Regions from separate parts of the Pandoraea sp. NPDC090278 genome, predicted to be linked through region 2. Evidence: riboswitches for the same ligand, from Rfam matches in the RefSeq annotation. Region 2 holds a riboswitch; the other holds the start of a gene.

Region 1 (3,408 bases), on a different contig from region 2:
ACGCAGACCGTACGGATTGATCACGCCCTTGCCGGTGCCGATCGGCGCACCCCACGGCATCAGCGCCTGACAGCCGACGTCGAGCAGTCGACGGCACAGCACCAGATCTTCCGTGCAGTACGGCAGGACCTTGAAGCCCTCGCGAATCAGTTGCTCGGCGGCCGTCACCAGACCGAACGGATCGGGCTGAAGCGTGTAGTCGTCGCCGATGAGTTCGAGCTTGATCCAGTCGGTCTCGAAGACTTCGCGCGCCATTTGCGCCGTCGTCACCGCTTCCTGCACCGAATGGCAGCCCGCCGTATTGGGCAGCACCGGCACCGCAAGGCGGCGCAGCGTGTCCCAGAAATGACCTTCCGACGCTTGCGCCCCGGTGCCCGAGAGTTGACGGCGCAATGCCACCGTCACCATGCCCGGGCGCGCCGCGTCGATGGAATCGTTCAGCGCTTGCAGCGACGGATAACGCGCCGTGCCGAGCAAAAAGCGGCTGCCGAAGCGGGTGTCGTAGAGCGTGAGCGCGTCACGCGTGCTGCTGGCCGCCACGTTGTTCGATTCGGTGAATGCGTTCATTTCAGCCTCCGGCCACCGGTTGCACGACATCGATCTTGTCGCCCTGCGCGAGCGTGCGCGCGGCGTACTGCGTCTTGGGCACGAATTGCCCGTTGATCGCCGCCGCGAAAGGCGGCTTGGCGCCGTAGGCGGCGAGCGCCTCGGCCAGCGTCGCCGTATCGGCCACGCTCAGCATCTGTTGATTGATATGGATGTCCATTGACTACCGCTTCCTCTCATGCCTGACGAAACAGGTCCGGCCACGGCCGGCTGGCTCGCCACGTCTCCCAGTCGAACGCGTCCGCCGATCCCGACGGCGCGTCCTTCGTTTGCATCAATGCCTGCGCCAGTGCGCACGCCTCGCCGGTGACCGCCGGGGCGAGCAGATAGCCGTGACGGTACAGACCGTTCACGCGCAGCAACCGTGCGCCGTCCCACTGCACGCGCGGCAGATGGTCGGGCAGCGCCGGGCGGCAATTGACGTTCAGCTCGACAATGCGCGCTTCGCCGAACGCCGGGTTCAGCGAGTGCGCCGCCGAGAGCAGTTCGAGCGCCGAGCGCACGGTCATCGGCGACATGTCTTCCGATTCGAGTTCGGTCGCCCCGATCACGTACAGATCGTTTTCCTTGGGCGCGATGTAGATCGGATAGCGCGGGTGCAGCAAGCGCACCGGGCGACGCAGACCGATCCCCGGCGCGTGAATGCGCACAACCTCGCCACGCACACCGCGCAGTTGAGTGAGCGCTTCGCGCGCGCCCAGTCCGCGACAGTCGATGACCAGACCGGCATCCGGATATGCGCCCTCGGCAATTTCCGTGTTCCAGTGCAGGTCCGCACCCGCCTTCGCAAGGCCTGCGGCCAGCGCACGCAACAACTGACGGTTGTCGAGCTGCCCTTCGTTCGGCAGCAGCCAGCTTTCCTGGAAACGTCCCGCGAGCGCCGGCTCCACATCCTTCAGTTGTGCGCCGGAAATCCGTTCGACGCCGCCACGCAGCAGTTCGGGCGGCGCATTCGCGCGCATCCGACGATCGAACATCACGGCCTCGGCGCGGTCGGGCTGATGCCACACGACCAGCGTGCCGTTGCGTTGGAAGAAGACGTGTTCGGGAAGGCCGTCGATCAGCGCGGGCCAGCGCTCAAGTCCGACCGCGCCCATCTCGACGATGCTCGGCTCGGCCACGGCGGCCTCGGCCAGTGGCGCGAGCATGGCGGCAGCGACCCAGCCAGCAGCGGACGAGCCATCGGCATCGCCCCGCTCGTACAGCGCGACGCGCGCGCCTGCGCGAATCAGTTGCCACGCCAGCAGACGGCCGGACAGCCCGCCGCCCAGCACGGCAATGTCAGGACGCGACGTAGAAATAGCAGCCGTCGCGCTCATACGCACATTGCCGCGCAAGCCATCACGGCGCGCAGGCACTCAGGGGAATACGAAGAATGTTGTGGAAGGCAACGCATGGGGCCCTTTCCTCATGAAAGCAAAAGGACGAAACGGTGATGGCCACCTTACCCCAATGGAGGAGTCGGAAACTTCCCACGCCGGTATTACCCGGGTCGGGTGCAAAGGGTCTCTCTCAGCCCCGTGACTTCTTTGACGTGACTACGCCAGTTACGGAGCACCCCTGTTTCGCCCGCAGCCATTACAACATAGATGCCGACGCCCGTGCAAGCTGGCTTCCCGGGCGATTGCACGCTCGTCGCGTCTCGTTTTTTGAGATCCTCAGCCCCTGATTCGGGCCGCTTGTAACGGTCCGTAAACTGAAAATCCCCGTCACGCGCGGCTCAGGACGCAAATCGTGCAACGCACCATCGGGAACTGCGGTCAAATGGGCCATATGTGCGAAACGTATAGATAACAACGTTGCCCCACTGCGGCCGCGCCGCCCGACGATCATGGCCAACACGCCGACCCACACGCCACTCGCCCCGCACCCCTCGGGCGACACCGCCGCACCGCCGCCCAAACCACCCAAACATCCCACCGCCTGGCAACTGATCCGTCCCTACTGGGTCTCGGAGAAGCGTTGGGAGGGCCGACGCTTGCTTGCGCTCGTGATCGCCCTGAACCTTGCCGTCGTGTTCATCAACGTGCGGCTCAACGCGTGGAACGCCAGCTTTTACGACGCGCTCGACAAGCGCAACTGGCCGGTCTTCAAGTCGTCGCTCGTCGAATTTGCGGTGCTGGCATTCAGCTTCATCATCATCGCGACGTTTCGCACTTACTTCCGTCAGATGCTGGAGATCCGCTGGCGACAGTGGGTGACGGACGCGAACCTCACGAAGTGGTTCGCCCATCGCGCCTACTACCGCATCGAGCGCGATCACCTCGCCGACAACCCCGATCAGCGTATTTCCGAAGACATCCGCACGCTCGTCAATTCGTCGCTCGCGCTGTCGCTCGATCTGTTGACGACGCTCGTCTCGCTGTTCTCCTTCATCACGATTCTGTGGACGATCTCGGGCGCGGTGTCCTTCGCGCTGGCAGGCATGAATGTGACGATTCCGGGCTACATGGTGTGGGTCGCGGCGCTGTACGCCATCGTCGGCTCGTTCCTGATCTTCAAGGTCGGCCGCCCGCTCGTCGGACTCAGCTACCGGCAGCAACAGGTCGAAGCCGACTTTCGTTTTCTGCTGGTGCGGCTGCGTGAATCCGCTGAGCAGGTCGCGCTCTATCGTGGCGAAGGCGCGGAGTTGTCGCGACTAAAGTCAGCGTTCGGCGCGGTGCGCGACAACTGGTGGCAGATCATGGTCGTGACGAAACGCCTGATCTTCGCGAACTCGATCTACGCGCAGATCGCCATCGTCTTTCCGATCATGGCGGCAGCACCCCGTTACTTTGCAGGCGCATTCACGCTGGGTGTGCT
Region 2 (3,408 bases):
GCACTCGTCGTGCGACTCGACGCGCCGCAGAAAATCGACGGTCAGCCGGTGCGATACCAAAGCCTGTGGTTGCTGATGCGCGTCTATTACGCGGCGCATTTCGAGGCGTCGCCGGTGACGCTTGCGTCGCTGAAGATCCGCTTCGGTCAGGCAGGCCTCGGGGGTGATCTGCGCATGCTCATCAGTCGCGCGTTTTCGGACTTTGCGCGATGGGGCGTCGCGGTCGGCTGGGGCGACGACCGTCAAGCCGACGTGCGTCTGCTGCCGACACGCGGACGTGGAAAAGGCCCCTTCTGGCTCGCCGCGCACGAGATGTCGCGCATCAAGGTCGCCATCGGCGACACGACCCCTGCCGATCCGCGCCGCGCTATCGCCGCGTTTCTCGGTCTGCCGCAGGACAGCACGCCCGACGCCCAGCCACCCGCGCTCGATTACGTCATGCAGGACATTGCGTTCTGGCATCACCTGACGCTCGGCAAGCGCGACATGCAGGACGGCGTGTTCTTCGCGCCGTCGCCGCCTTCGACGCAAAGCGAAGCCAGACGTCAGCGCACGGGCGCGATCCCGTCGTTCCATGCGGCGCAAGTGTGTGCCGTGGACGACGTACAGCGTGGCATTGCGCTGCTTGCCGAGACCATCGTGTGGCGTCGCATGGGAGACGCCGCGCGTACGAAGCAGACGTTAGCCACGCTCGCGGCCACCTTCGGTGCGAGCCAGCCCGGCTCGCCGACGTTACGCGCCATGCACTGGATCGTGCAGGCATGGCAGGCCTACGCATTGCGTGACGAGCCGGGCGCGTTCGCGCATCTGCAACGCATCAGCGACGACGCGTCGCTCGCCCCGTGCCTCGTCTACAACCCGCGCATCCGCTTTGAAAGCCGTAATCTCCAGGCATTGCTGCACAAATCGCACGCCGCGCGCAATGGTCCGATGCCTGCCCGTGCGCAATCCGCCGCCGACGCGCTGGCCGCCTTCTCGGACGCCCTGCAAGCGGCGTTCGAAGCCGACTCCATCGAGCTGGCCCAGCACGTCGCCGCCAACATCGGTCTGTCGCTCTGGCTGTTCTGGCAAGGGGCACTGATCGATCCGGGCAGGCGACTTGCGGCGGCCGAAGTCCAGCGTCAGGCATTGCGATGGATCGGTTTATCAGAGTGGATTTGCGATCGCTTCGGCGTGGGCGGGAATTCCGTCTGGAATACGGTGTTCCTGCTGCGCATTGCACGCGGTGCTGTGCCGGTGCGACGCGATCCCGATCTGGAGACGCTGCGCGCGAGTACGCCCCTCGCGGTCGACGCCTTTCTCGATGCCGTCCAGCCATTCGGCGCGCCCTTCTCCCGCGCCAAGGGTTTCCTGCGTTGGACGGATGTCGTGGCCACCACGCTCGCCGACCACGAGGAAGGACGCGTGCGCTTCGAGCCATTGCAGCTCGCCAACCTGTGGTTCGAAATGCTGTGGTTCGCGCTGCATCAGGACGGCGACTCGCCACAGGCATTCCACGCTGCGCAATCACTCGGTCGTGTACTGCCGATGCTGCCGCCGCCCGACCGTCGCTTTTTCCGCGATGCGCTACGTCTGATGCCGCGCGACTTTCAACGCGAAGTGCGGGTGGCGCAGGACGGTTGACGCGCCCATCGATATGTCGCACCGCACCATTTTCAGTTCACGTTTTTCGGGACACATCGTGCTTGTTTTGCCCCGCGTGTCGGTGTATCGTTGCCGCAAAGCTAAGCGCAGGGGTCCTGCAACGTGAGTTGTGGGTGAGAAATACCCTTAGAACCTGATCTGGATAATGCCAGCGCAGGGAGCGTAGAAATTCCTCGCCCCCGTTCATGCTCCTGAGCCGCTTTGCGCCGAAATTGTCGGCGTCAACACGTGCCCCGCCAGGAGACATTGCATGAACGCCAATCCGAAGTTCCTCTCAGCCAACGCGCGCGTGGACGAAGCTGCGATCGCACCGCTGCCCAATTCCCGCAAGATCTACGTCGAAGGCTCGCGCCCGGACATTCAGGTCCCGATGCGCGAAATCTCGCAAGCCGACACGCCCACGAGCTTCGGCGGCGAGAAGAATCCGCCGATCTACGTCTACGACTGCTCGGGCCCGTACACCGATCCGAACGCGACCATCGACATCCGCTCCGGCCTGCCCGCGCTGCGCGCGAAGTGGATCGAAGAGCGCGGCGACACCGAAGCCCTGCCGGGCCTGTCCTCGGCCTACGGCCTTGAGCGCGCTAACGACAGCGCCACCGCTGACCTGCGTTTCCCGGGCCTGCATCGCACGCCGCGCCGCGCCAAGGCGGGCAAGAACGTGACGCAGATGCACTACGCGCGTCAGGGCATCATCACGCCCGAAATGGAATACATCGCGATTCGTGAAAACCTGCGTCGTCAGGAATACATCGAAAGCGTGCGCGCCGCCGGTCCGCAGGGCGAGCGTCTCGCGAAGCTGCTCTCGCGCCAGCATCCGGGACAGCATTTCGGTGCCAGCCTCCCCGAGCAAATCACGCCGGAATTCGTGCGCGACGAGATCGCACGCGGGCGCGCCATCATCCCGAACAACATCAACCACCCGGAATCCGAGCCGATGATCATCGGCCGCAACTTCCTCGTGAAGATCAACGCGAACATCGGCAACTCGGCCGTGACGTCGTCGATCGGCGAAGAAGTGGACAAGATGACGTGGGCGATCCGCTGGGGCGGCGACACGGTCATGGATCTGTCGACCGGCAAGCACATTCACGAAACGCGCGAGTGGATTCTGCGTAACAGCCCGGTGCCGATCGGCACGGTGCCGATCTATCAGGCGCTCGAAAAGGTCAACGGCAAGGCCGAAGATCTGACGTGGGAAATGTTCCGCGACACGCTCATCGAGCAGGCCGAGCAAGGCGTCGACTACTTCACGATCCACGCCGGTGTGCGTCTCGCGTATGTGCCGATGACGGCTAACCGCATGACGGGTATCGTCAGCCGCGGTGGCTCGATCATGGCCAAGTGGTGCCTCGCGCATCACAAGGAAAGCTTCCTGTACACGCACTTCGAAGAGATCTGCGAAATCATGAAGGCGTATGACGTCGCGTTCTCGCTGGGTGATGGTCTGCGTCCCGGCTCGATCTACGACGCCAACGACGAAGCGCAACTCTCCGAACTCAAGACGCTGGGCGAACTCACGCAAATCGCGTGGAAGCACGACGTGCAGGTCATGATCGAAGGCCCGGGCCACGTGCCGATGCAGCTCATCAAGGAGAACATGGATCTCCAGCTCGAGTACTGCGACGAAGCCCCGTTCTACACGCTCGGACCGCTGACCACGGACATCGCCCCGGGTTACGACCACATCACGTCGGGTATCGGCGCGGCCACCATCGGCTGGTACGGCACGGCCATGCTTTGCTACGTCACGCCGAAGGAACA

Evidence for each region. Region 2 has a riboswitch for thiamine pyrophosphate ahead of thiC (phosphomethylpyrimidine synthase ThiC). Riboswitches for the same ligand answer to the same signal wherever they lie in the genome.
Region 1: another riboswitch for thiamine pyrophosphate. It lies ahead of ACIQWO_RS24720 (FAD-dependent oxidoreductase); the one in region 2 lies ahead of thiC (phosphomethylpyrimidine synthase ThiC).

What each region holds. Positions count from the first base shown of each region.
Region 1 covers NZ_JBIVYJ010000008.1:106,777-110,184, reverse strand. The annotation lists gene ACIQWO_RS24730 (thiazole synthase) at 1-567, opposite strand, end outside; gene thiS (sulfur carrier protein ThiS) at 569-766, opposite strand; gene ACIQWO_RS24720 (FAD-dependent oxidoreductase) at 783-1,925, opposite strand; TPP riboswitch at 2,059-2,178, opposite strand; gene ACIQWO_RS24715 (ABC transporter ATP-binding protein/permease) at 2,438-3,408, shown strand, end outside.
Region 2 covers NZ_JBIVYJ010000007.1:137,568-140,975, forward strand. The annotation lists gene ACIQWO_RS23525 (hypothetical protein) at 1-1,623, shown strand, start outside; TPP riboswitch at 1,723-1,821, shown strand; gene thiC (phosphomethylpyrimidine synthase ThiC) at 1,895-3,408, shown strand, end outside.